DNA from 2 places in the Saccharomonospora xinjiangensis XJ-54 genome. Region 2 is predicted to be linked to the other one. Evidence: predicted binding sites of a transcription regulator. Region 2 holds the regulator's gene; the other holds the start of a gene.
The links. Region 2 encodes LexA, which represses DNA repair genes until DNA is damaged. Its sites were predicted from a motif close to CGAACACGTGTTCG; they were not measured.
Positions count from the first base shown of each region.

Region 1 (3,403 bases), 2.0 Mb from region 2:
TGTCCTCGTCGGCGGTGAACACCGTCAGCTCGGGGCACCGTGACTGCGCCTCCCTGCGGCGCATCCCGCTGACGACCCCGGCTTTGCGGGCAGCGGGAGAGCACGACACGACGCGGTTGCCCGCGACAACGGCAGCAGCGGAAGCGCTGTGGGGAGACACCCTCGCCGAGGCGCAGGCCGCCACCACAGACCAGTCAGGGCACCACAAGACCAGCCGCCGCGCAGGGGCGGAGAGGGACACCCCTGAAGGTGCGGAAGGCACAGAAGATCCTGAAGACACCGCCGCTCCCGAAGGCACGGAAGGTGCCGACGACGCCGAAGGCGCTGATGACACCGGGGATCCTGGAGGCGCGGTCCTGGTCATCCGACCTCCCTCACCGGCAGTGCCGGAGCGGGGACGGCCACACCGGCGACCGTGGTGGAGGAAGCAGAGGAAGGAGCGGGCCCAGACACCCGTGCCACGCCGTCCGGCCCCGGCAGCAATACCGTGGCCCGTGTCGGCCGAGCCAGAGCCGCCCTACCTGTGGCTTCGACTACCACTTCCCTGGCGCGCAGGTAACCGTAGCCGCCGTCGGTGCCGGTCCACCGCACCGTCCGGCACCTCAACTCGACTTCCGCGCCCGGCCACGCTCCGAGGGAAAGCAGTACCGCGCCACGCTGCCGCGCCCTGGCCGACAACCGCCGCGCGAGTGTCTCGCCGCCTTTCCCTTGAGGAGGACGCGCCGCCACGAGGTCGAGCCCGTCGAGCAGGGCGGCGGTGACCGCCGGGAACTCCGCGCCAGGGTAGGGAACCAGCGCGAACCTGCTGAGTTCCACCCCGAGTTCCTCGGCGGCCACCAAGCCCAGCCGCGGCAACCCCACCACCGCGGCCCATGACCCCCGCGCCGTCGCCTCGGCGAGCAGGGTGAGCAGAAGTGACGTCGAGCCCCTGACCGACACCGTGCTACCCCGGCGCAACCCCTCATGGGGCAGCAGCCCGGCGAGAGCGGGCGCCACGGGGAGCACCTGCCCCGCCGCCTTCGCGTGCACAGCGGCATCGGCCACAGCGCTGGCCGTGCTCACCCCCGGCAGTGACGCCAGCCGAGCGACGGTACCCCTGGAAACTCCCGTTCGCTCTGGCCGGAACCTCGTCACCGACCCCTGGGATACGCCCACGGGCGAGCCTTCGGACATCGACCTCACCTCCCCTCACACCGACTTCGCGTCTGCCGATCCGGAAGCGAATCGACGGACGTGGGTTACGCCGCGGGGAAGACGGCAATCGAACGCATGTTCGACAGCCTCAGTAAACGACGGTGCCCCCGCACTGTCAAGCGGGGGCACCGGGTCGAGTGATGCAGAACGCGCTGCTCAGCGCAGTGAACCGAAGAACTTCCTCAGGTCCGCCACCATCAGGTCGGGTACCTGATGCGCTGCGTAGTGACCACCGCGCTCCAGTTCGGTCCAGTGCACGAGCTTCGAGTGGTCCCGCTCGGCGAAACGCCGGATCGTCTGGAAGTCCTCCGGCGGCATGGCCAGCCCCATCGGCACGGCGGTCGGCTCGGTGGCAGGTTCGACGCGAGCGTTCTCGTAGTAGAACCGGGCCGCCGAGGCCGCTGTCCTGGTGAACCAGTACAGCGTCACGTTATCGAGCGTGAAATCCGGGTCCACGGCCTCGCCGAAGAGCTGCCCGTTCCACGCGAGCTGCCCGACGGGCGAGTCCTGCAACGCGAACGCCAGCGTCTGCGGCTGCTGCGATTGCAGCGTATTGAACGCGCCCATCTTCTCCCAGAACCAGTTCAGGTGCTTCAGCGCGGCGGCCTCCTGCTCGGAGAGATCCGTCATCTCGGCGGGATCGCCGCTCGGGAAGGAGAAGATCTGGGTGACGTGCACGCCGACCACGTTGTCCGGGGCGATCCTGCCCACCTCGGGCGACACGATGGACCCGCCGTCGTTACCCACGGCGCCGTACCGGGTGTAGCCCAGCCTGCTCATCAGCTCGGCCCACGCCGCCGCGACGCGCCGGACGTTCCAGCCCTTCTCCTGCGTCGGCCCAGAGAACCCGAAGCCGGGCACCGACGGAATCACCACGTGGAACGCCTGCGAGGGGTCGCCGCCGTGCGCCCTCGGGTTGGTGAGCGGCTCGATCAGGTCGAGGTACTCGACGAACGAGCCTGGCCAGCCGTGCGTGAGGATGAGCGGCAACGCGTCGGGCTCCGGCGAGGTGACGTGCAGGAAGTGGATGTTCTGCCCGTCGATCTCGGTGGTGAACTGCGGGTAGGCGTTGACCCGCTGTTCGAACGCCCTCCAGTCGTAGCCGTCGGCCCAGTACTCGGCGAGCGTGCGCACGTAGTCCACGGTGACGCCGTAGTCGCCGCCCACGCCGGGAAGCTCGTCGGGGAACCTCGCCGCGCGGACCCTGGCTCGCAGGTCGTCCAGGTCGGCCTGCGGAACGTCGATGCGGAAGGGGCGGATGTCGGTGCTGTTCGTCATGTCTGCAAAGCTACGGCGCCTTTAGGCACACTTCGTTCCTAAAGAAGAGGGACACTGAAAAAATGTTGGAAACTTCGGCACGCCTGCTGCGACTGCTCGCCCTGCTTCAAACACCGCGCGAGTGGCGGGGAACGGAATTGGCCACCCGGCTGGACGTCTCTCCTCGCACCGTGCGCAACGACATCGAACGGCTCCGCACGCTCGGCTACCCCGTCCACGCCACCCGCGGTTCCTCCGGCGGCTACCGCCTCGAAGCGGGCGCGAACGTGCCGCCCCTGCTGCTCGACGACGACGAGGCGGTGGCCGTGGCCGTCGGTCTCCGCACGGCCGCGGGAGGCAGCATCACCGGCATCGAGGAGACCTCCCTGCGCGCGCTGGCCAAACTCGAACGCGTCCTGCCCTCACGGTTGCGGCACCGGTTGAACGCGCTCACCACGTACACCACGGCCGTACCGAGGGACGACCGCGGCCCGACCGTGAACGCGGACGTGCTCACCACCCTGGTCACGGCGGCACGCGACCACGAGATCCTTCGCTTCGACTACCGCGCCCACGACGGCGAACAGTCCCGGCGCATCACCGAACCACACCGGGTCGTCACGTGGGGGCGGCGCTGGTATCTGCTGGCCTGGGACGTCGAGCGCGAGGACTGGCGGACCTACCGTGTCGATCGGATGACACCGAAGATCCCCACGGGGCCACGGTTCACCCCGCGCGAGATCCCCGGTGGCGACGCGGCCGCGCACGTCTCCCGTGGCGTGTCGTCGGCGGCGTGGCGCCATCGCGCCAGCGTCGTGGTGCACGCCCCTGCCGCGAAGGTCACCGAACGCCTCTCCCCCGCCGTCGGCGTCGTGGAGGCCATCGACGAACACACGTGCGTGCTGCACACGGGCGCCGACACGGTGGAGGTCCTCGCCGTCTATCTCGGCCT
Region 1 is NZ_JH636049.1:1,741,612-1,745,014, forward strand. It holds gene SACXIDRAFT_RS07325 (DNA polymerase Y family protein) at 1-262, opposite strand, end outside; gene imuA' (DnaE2-dependent mutagenesis accessory factor ImuA') at 361-1,173, opposite strand; gene SACXIDRAFT_RS07335 (epoxide hydrolase family protein) at 1,351-2,472, opposite strand; gene SACXIDRAFT_RS07340 (helix-turn-helix transcriptional regulator) at 2,535-3,403, shown strand, end outside.
Region 1: a site for LexA is predicted at 1,263-1,276, ahead of imuA' (DnaE2-dependent mutagenesis accessory factor ImuA'). Genes of this name have one in related genera too.

Region 2 (3,403 bases):
GCCGTTGCGCTTCCTGCCCGGCTTCGGCGAGGATTCCGCGCCGACCCCCACGGTTTCTGTCATGACTCCCACTCCCGCGTTCTTCGAAACTGGCGGCCGACGTGACTCGTCGCCCGCGACCTCACTCGCTGTGGTCCTGGCCGGACGACCCGGCGATCGCCTCACGCAGGTTCTTGATCTCGGCCTCGAAGTCCTCGATCGACGAGAAGGACCGATAGACACTCGCGAACCTCAGGTAGGCGACGGTGTCGAGCTCCCTGAGCGGACCGAGGATGGCGAGCCCCACCTCGTGGCTCGGGATCTCGGCGACGCCGGTCGCTCTGATCGACTCCTCGACCCTCTGTGCCAACTGCTTCAGCGCGTCGTCGTCAACAGGGCGTCCCTGACAGGCGCGGCGCACTCCGTTGACCACCTTGTCGCGGCTGAACTGCTCCGTCACTCCCGAGCGCTTGACGACAGCGAGCACCATCGTTTCCGACGTGGTGAACCGGCGTCCGCACGCCGAGCACGACCGCCGCCTGCGAATCGCCTGCCCCTCGTCCACCTCGCGCGAATCGACCACCCGGGAGTCCGCGTGGCGGCAGAACGGGCACCGCACAGTCGAACACCTCCCGAACCTTCAGCTTCTTTCCGCGAAGCGGACACGTCACCGACGCCCGCGACGGGCTACCACACCCGAGTGTCGTCCACGTCTTCCACCGAAGACCAGAGCACCACCGTCATCGAGCACCGAAGGCGATGATACCCCAACCTGTGGACCAATTACAGCGATGTAACTACTACATGTAGGGGTTCGACCTTAAGCCGCGGCCCTGTCGCATGCAACTGGGCCCCCTCCCTCACGGGGGTGAGATCCCGGACCTACCATGTGTGACCCTTCGACGGCCGCGAGTCGCGCCCCGCCGTGTTCGCGAGTACGCCCGGCAACCCGGCACAGCCTACGGCGCCCGGGAAACCGTCACATCGGCCCCCGTGCCCGCCGGGCGGGGGCTCCGTGGCGGCGAGGCCCGCACCGACGACCGCGACCGCGACGGCGAGCGCCACGACCACGAGCCATGGCCACCCCGGCCCCCCTGACTGCCGCTCATCGCCCTCTTCTCCCGCGCGCACACGCCCACCCGGCAGGCTCGGAGCGGCTCCTGGCCGCGTCGGGGGCCGGCACCCTCGGCACCCCCGCCGCCCTTTCCCGCCTTTGGGAAAACCGCCGACCGGCGGGCGAGCAGAAGCATGCCGGGCAACACGCGAATGTCTCGTGATCGGCGCCATACCACCATCCCTCCGCTCGGCGGCCACCGCTCGGCACGAGCCGCCACCCGACTGCGCCGAACCCGCGACCGGAACCGGAACCCTCGGCAAGCCCACGCGACTACGGTCGAACATTCGTTCTATCGAACGCCCGTGCGAATGTGTACCACCGACCCGAGGAAAAATCGAGCGAACGTGGCATGTTCTCGAACAGATGTTTGAAATCCTCGACGAGGAGGGCTAGCGTCGTAACCGGATGTGTACACGGGCCCCACATCGGGTCGGGTCCATGACTGGGAGGCAAATCGCGGTGGCACGCAAGACAACGGGCAACGACGTGAGCGGCGGCGAAGTCTCCGCCCTTCCGCGCACGGTCAGTACCCCGGACGAAAGCCTGACACCGCGCCAGCGGAAAGTCCTCGACGTGATCAGGGACTGGGTGGACAGGTACGGATATCCGCCCAGTGTCAGGGAAATCGGGGAGGCGGTCGGGCTCACGTCAACATCCTCCGTTTCCCACCAGTTGAAGGCGCTGCAACGCAAGGGTTATCTCCGGCGCGACGCGAATCGCCCTCGCGCCGTCGGTGTGCTGGCGATGGACAGCCAGCGCGGAACCACTCGCACCTCGCCTCGCGAGGGTGAGGCCGTCACGGCAGCCGGAGAGACGGTTCCCCGGCCCGCACTGGTACCGCTAGTCGGACGTATCGCGGCGGGAGGCCCTGTCCTCGCCGAGGAGTCGATCGAAGACGTCTTCCCTCTGCCGAAGGACATCGTCGGCGAAGGGGACGTGTTCCTGCTCAGCGTCACCGGCGACTCGATGATCGGTGCCGCGATCACCGATGGCGACTGGGTCGTGGTGAGGCAGCAACCCACCGCCGAGAACGGCGACATCGTGGCGGCGATGATCGAGGGCGAAGCGACCGTCAAAACGTTCAAGCGCAAGGACGACGGGCACGTCTGGTTGCTGCCGCACAATGAGGCATACGACCCGATCCCTGGTGACGACGCCACGATCCTCGGAAAGGTCGTCGCTGTCCTGAGAAGGCTGTGAACCCCGCCAGGGGAATGGCAGCGGAAAACCCGCCGAGGAATCGGGTCGGCGAAGGCCGGAAACCGAGGCCTCGAGTCTTCCGGCCTTTCTCGCCGGTCTGACGGCACCTTGATTCAGCGTTGGCGGCGTTGGCGGCGTTGGCGGCGTTGGCGGCGTTGGCGGCGTTGGCGGCGTTGGCGATGGAAGCGGGCCACCAGCACCACACCGAACACGGCGCCGAGTGCCGCGGCTGACCACACCGCGATGGTGAGCGGAGCGACGGGGTCGAGGTCGGGTTCGCCGTCAGCCGACTCGATCGTCTCGGTGCGCTGTTCTGTCGCCGCCTGCTCCGTCGCGCTACTCCGGTCACCGCTGCCCCGGTCGTCCGCCAGCGCGGTGGCGTTCGGAATGGCTCTCACCGGCTCGCCGGAGCCCTCCCCCGCCGACAGCAGTGTTCCGTCGGGGGTGAACGCGATGGCCTCACCCTGCGGCTCACCGGGCAGAGGGACGCGCACGGGTTCGTGGCCGAACGCTCCAGCGATGTCCCCTCCGGTGACCGGATAGAGATAGGCGTCGGTGTACGTCCGCAGAGCCACCACGCTGCCGTCCGGCGACAGCGCGGCGCCGGTAATGAGAACGCTCCCCGCGACCCCGAGCGGACCACCCTGCGTCGCCGTCGGCAGCAGCGACACCGTGGCGACCTCCTCCAGAGGCGTCGGCCCCGGGCTCACCAGCGGACCGGAGGGCCGGTAAACACGGGAGGAGCCGACCGCGCTCTTGGTGATGATGTAGGGCGTTCCCTCGCCGTCCACCACGAGTGCCTCGGCGTCCTGCGGGCCGTCCGGATACGTGAGGCGATACAGCGCGGACGTACCGTCGCGCGACAGGACGTGCAGAGCCACTGTCTCGCGCACCTGACGGTTGTCCCCGGTGTCGCCGAGCCACAACGTCGCGTCGGGACCGAGCGCGAGATCTTCCACGTCGTAGGGATCGGTCGGCGCGGTCAGCACGTCCCGCACCTGACAGTCGTCGTCGAGGACGAGAACCTCGACCCGGGTGCCGCCGTCGGCCACCGCGTAGAGGTGTTCGGAGTCGGCCGTGAGACCCGACAGCTCAGCGAGCCGGGGA
Region 2 is NZ_JH636049.1:3,714,353-3,717,755, reverse strand. It holds gene SACXIDRAFT_RS16890 (vitamin B12-dependent ribonucleotide reductase) at 1-63, opposite strand, end outside; gene nrdR (transcriptional regulator NrdR) at 122-598, opposite strand; gene lexA (transcriptional repressor LexA) at 1,556-2,296, shown strand; gene SACXIDRAFT_RS16870 (hypothetical protein) at 2,410-3,403, opposite strand, start outside.